Linked DNA regions of Parasedimentitalea psychrophila. The protein of the gene in region 1 interacts with the protein of each later gene in a pairwise test. Links are inferred from orthologs where the notes say so. Each region holds a gene or a part of one and is shown in the gene's direction. Other genes may lie near its edges.

What was found.
Region 2: the proteins of QPJ95_RS01435 (region 1) and QPJ95_RS19675 interact in binary tests that used the Escherichia coli proteins (3 or more experiments, as listed by UniProt). The link is inferred for Parasedimentitalea psychrophila from one-to-one orthologs.

What each region holds. Positions count from the first base shown.
Region 1 is NZ_CP127247.1:290,567-294,073, reverse strand. The notes cover bases 363-3,265. They hold QPJ95_RS01435 (putative 2-aminoethylphosphonate ABC transporter ATP-binding protein), read left to right. Parts: upstream 363-1,209; coding sequence 1,210-2,322; downstream 2,323-3,265. Other genes in these bases: QPJ95_RS01430 (putative 2-aminoethylphosphonate ABC transporter permease subunit), read left to right, coding at 2,322-3,265; QPJ95_RS01440 (putative 2-aminoethylphosphonate ABC transporter substrate-binding protein), read left to right, coding at 363-1,063. Outside these bases: more of QPJ95_RS01440, read left to right, coding at 44-362; more of QPJ95_RS01430, read left to right, coding at 3,266-3,507. UniProt on the Escherichia coli protein: Part of the ABC transporter complex CysAWTP involved in sulfate/thiosulfate import. Responsible for energy coupling to the transport system.
Region 2 is NZ_CP127247.1:4,062,901-4,066,375, reverse strand. What follows is about bases 474-3,344. They hold QPJ95_RS19675 (glutamate-5-semialdehyde dehydrogenase), read left to right. Parts: upstream 474-1,211; coding sequence 1,212-2,477; downstream 2,478-3,344. Other genes in these bases: QPJ95_RS19665 (DUF3553 domain-containing protein), read left to right, coding at 3,163-3,344; QPJ95_RS19670 (histidine phosphotransferase family protein), read right to left, coding at 2,537-3,133; proB (glutamate 5-kinase), read left to right, coding at 474-1,133. In the rest of the region: GTPase ObgE, read left to right, coding at 1-39; more of proB, read left to right, coding at 27-473; more of QPJ95_RS19665, read left to right, coding at 3,345-3,345; QPJ95_RS19660 (GNAT family N-acetyltransferase), read left to right, coding at 3,456-3,475. UniProt on the Escherichia coli protein: Catalyzes the NADPH-dependent reduction of L-glutamate 5-phosphate into L-glutamate 5-semialdehyde and phosphate. The product spontaneously undergoes cyclization to form 1-pyrroline-5-carboxylate.

The sequences.
Region 1 (3,507 bases):
CAACCCCGCATGAAGTTCATTAAGACTAACAGAGGAGACTAACATGAAACTTAAGGTATCAACTCTCACATCTCTGCTCGCGGGTGCGTTTTTTGCGTCATCACTTGCGGCTGAAACTGAGCTGACAGTCTACACCGCAGTCGAGGCCGAGGATCTGGCCCGCTATGCGGAGACCTTCAACAAGTCCAATCCAGATATTAAAATCAACTGGGTCCGCGATTCTACGGGTATCATTACTGCCAAGCTGCTGGCCGAGCGCGACAACCCGCAGGCCGATGTGGTCTGGGGACTGGCGGCGACCTCGCTGCTGCTGCTCAAGGCCGAAGGCATGCTCGAAGCCTATGCGCCTGCCGGTGTTGAAAAGCTCGACGCCAAATTTGTCGACGGCGACAACCCACCCGCTTGGGTTGGCATGGATGCCTGGGTGGCCTCTGTTTGCTACAACACAGTTGAGGCCGAAAAGGCTGGCCTGACACCGCCAACATCCTGGCAGGACCTGACCGACCCACAGTATGCCGGTCATCTGATCATGCCGAATCCGAACTCTTCGGGCACTGGCTTCCTCGACGTCTCCAGCTGGCTGCAGATCTTTGGTGAAGAGGGCGGCTGGGAGTACATGGACGCGCTGCACAACAACATCGCGCGCTATACCCACTCCGGCTCCAAGCCTTGTAAACTGGCCGCTGCCGGTGAAATCCCGATTGGCATTTCCTTTGCCTTCCGCGGTGCCAAATCCAAGGCCGCAGGCGCGCCACTGGACATCATCGTGCCAAGCGAAGGTGTTGGTTGGGACATGGAGGCCACCGCGATTGTAGCCGGTACCGCCAATCTGGAAGCAGCGCAGAAACTGGTTGATTTCACCGTCACCCTGGGTGCCAACGAGATGTATAACACCGGTTATGCGGTTGTTGCCTATCCCGGTGTTGCCAAGCCGGTGGAGCATTTCCCCGCCGGCCTGTTGGACGCGATGATCGACAATGATTTTGAATTCGCCGCCAACAACCGCGCCTCGATCCTGAAAGAGTGGCAGTCGCGTTACGACGGCAAGTCAGATCCCAAGTAAGAACTGACTCCTAAATAAGCACTGACGGACGGGGGGCAACCTTGCCCCTCGTTCCCCCTATCTCCCAAATTATTCCGGCAGCGTACGGTGGCCTTGGCCGCGACGTGTCGGCCCGTGCGCATAGCGCAGACCGAAGGACCAATCTCGTGACGCAAGCAACAGCATCTGGTGATCTCTATCTGAGCATCACTAACCTCTGGAAAGCCTTTGGCGATTTCCTGGCGCTCAAAGACATTTCCCTAGACATAAACGAGGGCGAGTTCATTTGTTTTCTGGGGCCCTCGGGTTGCGGAAAAACCACCCTGCTGCGCGCTATCGCCGGGCTGGATCTACAGACCAGGGGTCAGGTTTTGCAGGATGGCAAGGATGTGTCGAACCTGCCTCCCTCCGAGCGTGACTTTGGCATTGTGTTCCAGTCTTACGCCCTGTTCCCCAACCTGACGATCGAGAAAAACATCGCCTTTGGTTTGGAAAATACCGGCCGCGGCAAATCTGAAATCACCGCGCGGGTCAGTGAATTACTGCATCTGGTGGGCTTGCCCGAGCAGGGCAAAAAATACCCGGCGCAACTGTCCGGAGGCCAGCAGCAGCGCATTGCGCTGGCGCGCGCCATTGCCACCAATCCCGGCTTGTTGTTGCTGGATGAACCGCTGTCGGCACTGGATGCCAAGGTGCGGGTGCATTTGCGTCACGAAATCAAAGAGTTACAGCGCAAACTTGGCGTGACCACCGTTATGGTGACCCACGATCAGGAAGAGGCGCTGACCATGGCCGATAAGATTGTGGTGATGAACCAAGGGGTGATCGAACAGGTCGGCTCGCCCACTGAGATCTACCGCGAACCGGCCAATCTGTTTGTCGCCGACTTCATTGGTGAGATGAACCAGATCGACTCCACCGTAGCCTCTGACGGCCAGCTGTCGTTGGGGTCGGAAAACTATGCCTGCATCAGTCATAAATTTGCCGCCGGCAGCCCAGTGGTCGCCGCCATCCGCCCCGAGGACATCATCCCGCACGAGGCTGGCTTTGTCCCCGATGCACAAAACAGCAATTGCATCGAAGTCATGTTGAAGGAGATGGAATTCCTCGGCTCGTTCTGGCGCTGCCACCTGCACAGCGACCGCTTTGGCGCCTCTGAGCTGATCGCTGATTTCTCTATTAACGCGGTGCGCCGGCTAGAGCTGGGCGAGGGCAAGGCGATGGTTGTTGAACTGCCCGAAAACCGATTGATGGCCTTTGCCCGCCCGGAGGCTGTGTGATGACTGAGACAACAACTGACCTCACCACGATGCCACCCGGACCGGTGATCAAGGGCAAGCTGAGCCGCGATGACATCGTTATGCGCGGCGGTATGATTGTGATCGCGCTGTATCTGGTGGTGACCCTGGCGCTGCCGCTCTACGTGATGCTGTCCAAATCCTTCTCCACCTACCGGTTTGAGCTGTCACAATATGAAATGCAGGTGTCAGATCAGGATGGGGTGTTTGACGGCACGGTGTTGAACCCGGCGGATCTGAACGCTGCCGTGGGGGTCTTTGACAACGCCGATCTCAGCACCGGATCAGACGGTCGCCTGCCGGTGAGCAAACTATTCCCCGATTTCAGCTTCCGCAGCCCGGTGATGTACCAGATCCGCAATGCGCAGCCTGGCGGTCGGTTCCTCGTCGGCTCAACCCTGCATGACGAGTCCACCTGGCTCGAGCTGGACAGCAACAGTTTCCGCCGGGTGCAATTGCGGCCGATGAAATCCACCGGGTTGGACAATTTCAGCAATTATTTCTCAACCCCGGCTCTGTTCAACTCGATCAAGAACTCGCTGTTCATCGCGGTGATCAGCACCGTGGTCACCGTCACCCTGGCGTTCTGGTTCGCCTATGCGCTGAACCGCAGTTGCATGCGCTTTAAGGGCGCGTTCCGGCTGATTGCCATGGCGCCGATTCTGGTGCCGTCGCTGCTGCCCGGCATTGCGCTGGTCTATCTGTTCGGCAATCAGGGCATGCTCAAGGAGCTGCTGTTCGGCGCCAGTATCTATGGCCCGATCGGCATTATCATCGGCTCGGTGTTCTTCACCTTTCCACATGCTTTCCTGATCATTTCAACCGCGCTGGCGATCTCTGATGCCCGCCTGTACGAGGCGGCGGTGTCGCTGCGGGCCTCGCCCTGGCGCACCTTCTGGACTGTCACCATCCCCAGCGCCCGTTACGGGCTGATCTCGGCTGGCTTTGTGGTGTTCAATCTGGTGATCACCGATTTTGGCCTGCCCAAAGTGATCGGCGGTCAGTTCAATATGCTGGCGGTGGACATCTACAAACAGGTGATCGGCCAGCAGAACTTTGAGATGGGCGCGGTGGTGTCGGTGGTGCTGATTGTGCCGGCGATCTTTGCCTTTGCGCTGGATCGTTATGTGCAGAGCAAACAGGTGGCCACCCTGTCGGCGCGCTCAG
Region 2 (3,475 bases), 3.8 Mb from region 1 along the record:
TCAAAACCCGCTGAGGAGGCGGAGAGTTGGCGTCCCTAAGCAGCGCAAAACGCATCGTTGTCAAAATTGGCTCTACCTTGCTGGTTGACCGCGATGAGGGGGTTTTGCGTGCCGAATGGCTGCGGGCTCTTGCGGAAGATGTCGCTTGGCTGCGACAGCAAGATATCGACGTTATCCTGGTGTCGTCCGGCTCCATCGCCCTGGGCCGGGCTGTCCTTGGGCTGTCTGGCGCGGATCTTCCGCTGGAGCAGTCGCAAGCGGCTGCGGCTGTGGGCCAGATCAGGCTGGCGCGGGCCTATGAAGCAGCACTGGAGCCGCATGGGATCAACACCGCTCAGGTTCTGGTGACGCTGGAGGACAGTGAAAACCGTCGCCGCTACCTGAATTCCCGTGCCACCCTTGAGACCCTGTTGGGGTTTGGAGTGGTGCCGATTGTCAATGAAAACGACACCATTGCAACCGACGAAATCCGCTATGGTGACAATGACAGGCTGGCGGCCCAGGTCGCAGTGACGACGGGTGCCGATTGCCTGATCCTGCTGTCTGACGTCGATGGATTTTACAGCGCCAATCCGGCGCTGGATCCAAAGGCCATCCGTTACGATAGGATTGAGCAGATTACGCCAGAGATCGAAGCCATGGCCGGGGAGGGTGTCTCCGGGCTGTCCAAGGGCGGAATGATCACGAAACTGATGGCAGCCAAAGTGGCCACAGCAGCAGGTTGCGCCATGGCCATCACAGAAGGTTTCCACTCAAACCCATTGAAAATGCTGGACGACGGTGCGCCTTGCACCTGGTTTGCTGCGCATACGGACCCCCAGACCGCCCGCAAACGTTGGATCGCAGCGATGAAACCGCGCGGCGAAATCACCATCGACATCGGCGCCGCAAGGGCTTTGAAGTCCGGCAAAAGTCTGCTGCCGGCAGGGGTCACCCATGTGCAGGGCAATTTTGGCCGTGGTGAACCACTGGCCATTCTCGACACAACCGGGCACAAACTGGGGCAAGGGTTAAGCCGTTACACCGGCGCCGAGGCCCGCGCCATTTCAGGGCTGCAGTCGTACCAGATCGAGACCACGCTCGGCTATCCCGGCCGCGCCGCCCTGATCCACCGCGATGATATGGCGCTCTGACTCTTCTTCTTGTTGAAAATACCTCCGCCGGAGGCAAAAAACTCTCTAGCGCCCCACATTGGGAAAGGCCTGCAACTGATGAAAGACATTGAAAACATTCCCGAACTCATGGCCGATATTGGTGCCCGTGCCAAAGCCGCGTCGCAAATTTTGGCCACCGCATCGGGCGCAGACAAGCGCCGGGCGCTGAGGGCCGCAGGTGATGCGGTCTGGGCGCAGCGGGGTGAGATCATCGCCGCCAACCAACGCGATCTGGAATTTGGCCGCGCCAAAGGCCTGTCCGCTGCGATGATGGACCGGTTGATGCTGGACGATACCAGGATCCAGAGCATCGTCGACGGCCTGCGCGCGGTTGCTGAACAGGGCGATCCGGTTGGTCAGATTTTGGAACAATGGGATCAGCCGTCGGGCCTCAATATCCAACGGATTCGCACGCCTTTGGGGGTTATTGGGGTGATCTATGAAAGCCGCCCGAATGTGACGGCTGACGCGGGAGCGCTGTGCCTGAAGTCCGGCAATGCGGTGATCCTGCGCTGCGGATCCGAGAGTTTCCACTCAAGCCAGGCCATCCAGGCCTGTCTGGTCACCGGGCTGACTGCCGCCGGACTGCCGCTGGATGCGATCCAACTGGTTCCGACCCGGGACCGCGCCGCCGTTCAGCAATTGCTGACGATGACCGACTATGTTGACGTTATCGTCCCACGCGGTGGCAAGGGACTGGTGGGGCTGGTCCAGCGTGAGGCGCGGGTTCCGGTGTTTGCGCATCTCGAAGGCATCGTGCATATTTATATCGACAAAACGGCCGATGCAAAGAAGGCGCTGGAGGTGGTGCTGAACGCCAAGACGCGGCGCACTGGCATTTGCGGTGCGGCAGAATGTCTGCTGATCCACCGGGATATATGTGAAACCCTGGGTAAGGATATTCTATCGGCCTTAATGGCTGCAGGCGTTGAAATCCGAGCCCAGGAAGGCCTGCCTGGCCCGGAGAATATGGTGACTGCAAGTGAAGCCGACTGGGGCTGTGAATATCTCGACATGATCATCGCTGCAAAACGGGTGGACAGTATCGAAGATGCAATCTCGCATATACGTCGCCATCATTCCCAGCATACAGACTGTATCATCACCGAAGATCCAGACGCAGTTCAGACCTTTTTCAGCGAACTCGACAGTGCCATCCTGATGCATAATGCCTCAACACAGTTTGCTGACGGAAGTGAGTTTGGCATGGGGGCTGAAATTGGCATCGCCACCGGCAAGATGCATGCCCGAGGTCCGGTTGGCGCGGCACAGTTGACCAGTTTCAAATACCTGGTGCGCGGCAACGGAACCATCCGTAGCTAAAACAAAAGGCGCCTCCGTCCCGACAGGGTTGTAGGCGCCTTTTGGCAGATAGGCCTGCATTAGAAATTGATCGTGACCTTATCCAGGCTTTGTTCAACCCGTACCGTACGCCCCATGGTTTTGGCGACCTCTGGCAGCATGGCAAACTGAACCAGCGCCGGGGTGATCGTGGCGTTGGATTGCCCACCACTGATCCGCGCCCAAAGATCGTCATTCACGTTGATCTTTGTCGCCTCGCCAATCACAGTCCACTTGCCATCGGCGCAATAGACCCTGGCGGTGCCGCCATAGGGCAGGGCAGTTTCAAGGCATTGAAGCGCCAGAAACGAAAGACGAACCTCCTGGCGGTTGCAGGGATCCAGCGGTGACCACTGAAACTGAAGCCGCGCGCCCTTGCACATGTCCTCCAGAATTGAAACGACCTCGGCGCGACCGAGTTGCTGATTGCCGGCACTGCCATAGGCCACTCTGAAGAAACGAATGCGTGCATTGGCATTGCCAACACTGTCTGAAATCAGTTCCAGTTCAGGACCGGCGAGGTCGCCAGACATGCCGAGCAACTCCAGGCCATTGTTGATGGCGCCCACCGGGCTGATCAAATCATGACAGATCCTTGACCCTATCAAAGCCGCCAAATCGACGTTATCTATACCCATGTCTTTCCTCCGAATTGGGCCAATCCGTTATGACCGACCTCAATGCAATTTTAACGCCCGGTATGTTTGTGCGGCACCCTGATCACCCCGATTGGGGGCTGGGGCAGGTGCAGTCAAATATCGGCGGCAAAATCTCCGTAAATTTCCGTGATCAAGGCAAGCTGGTGATCGACGGATCCCGCATTGCTCTGACACCAGTATTTGATCCGTGATAACGGTTGATGAAGAGTTAACGTTTTTGATAAATTTTGCTTAAAATGTTGCTTAATCATCGCAATGCAGTCTATCTGCGCCTGACTTCAATCTGTGTTAGCTGTTGACCATGCCAGACCACCTCCCTGC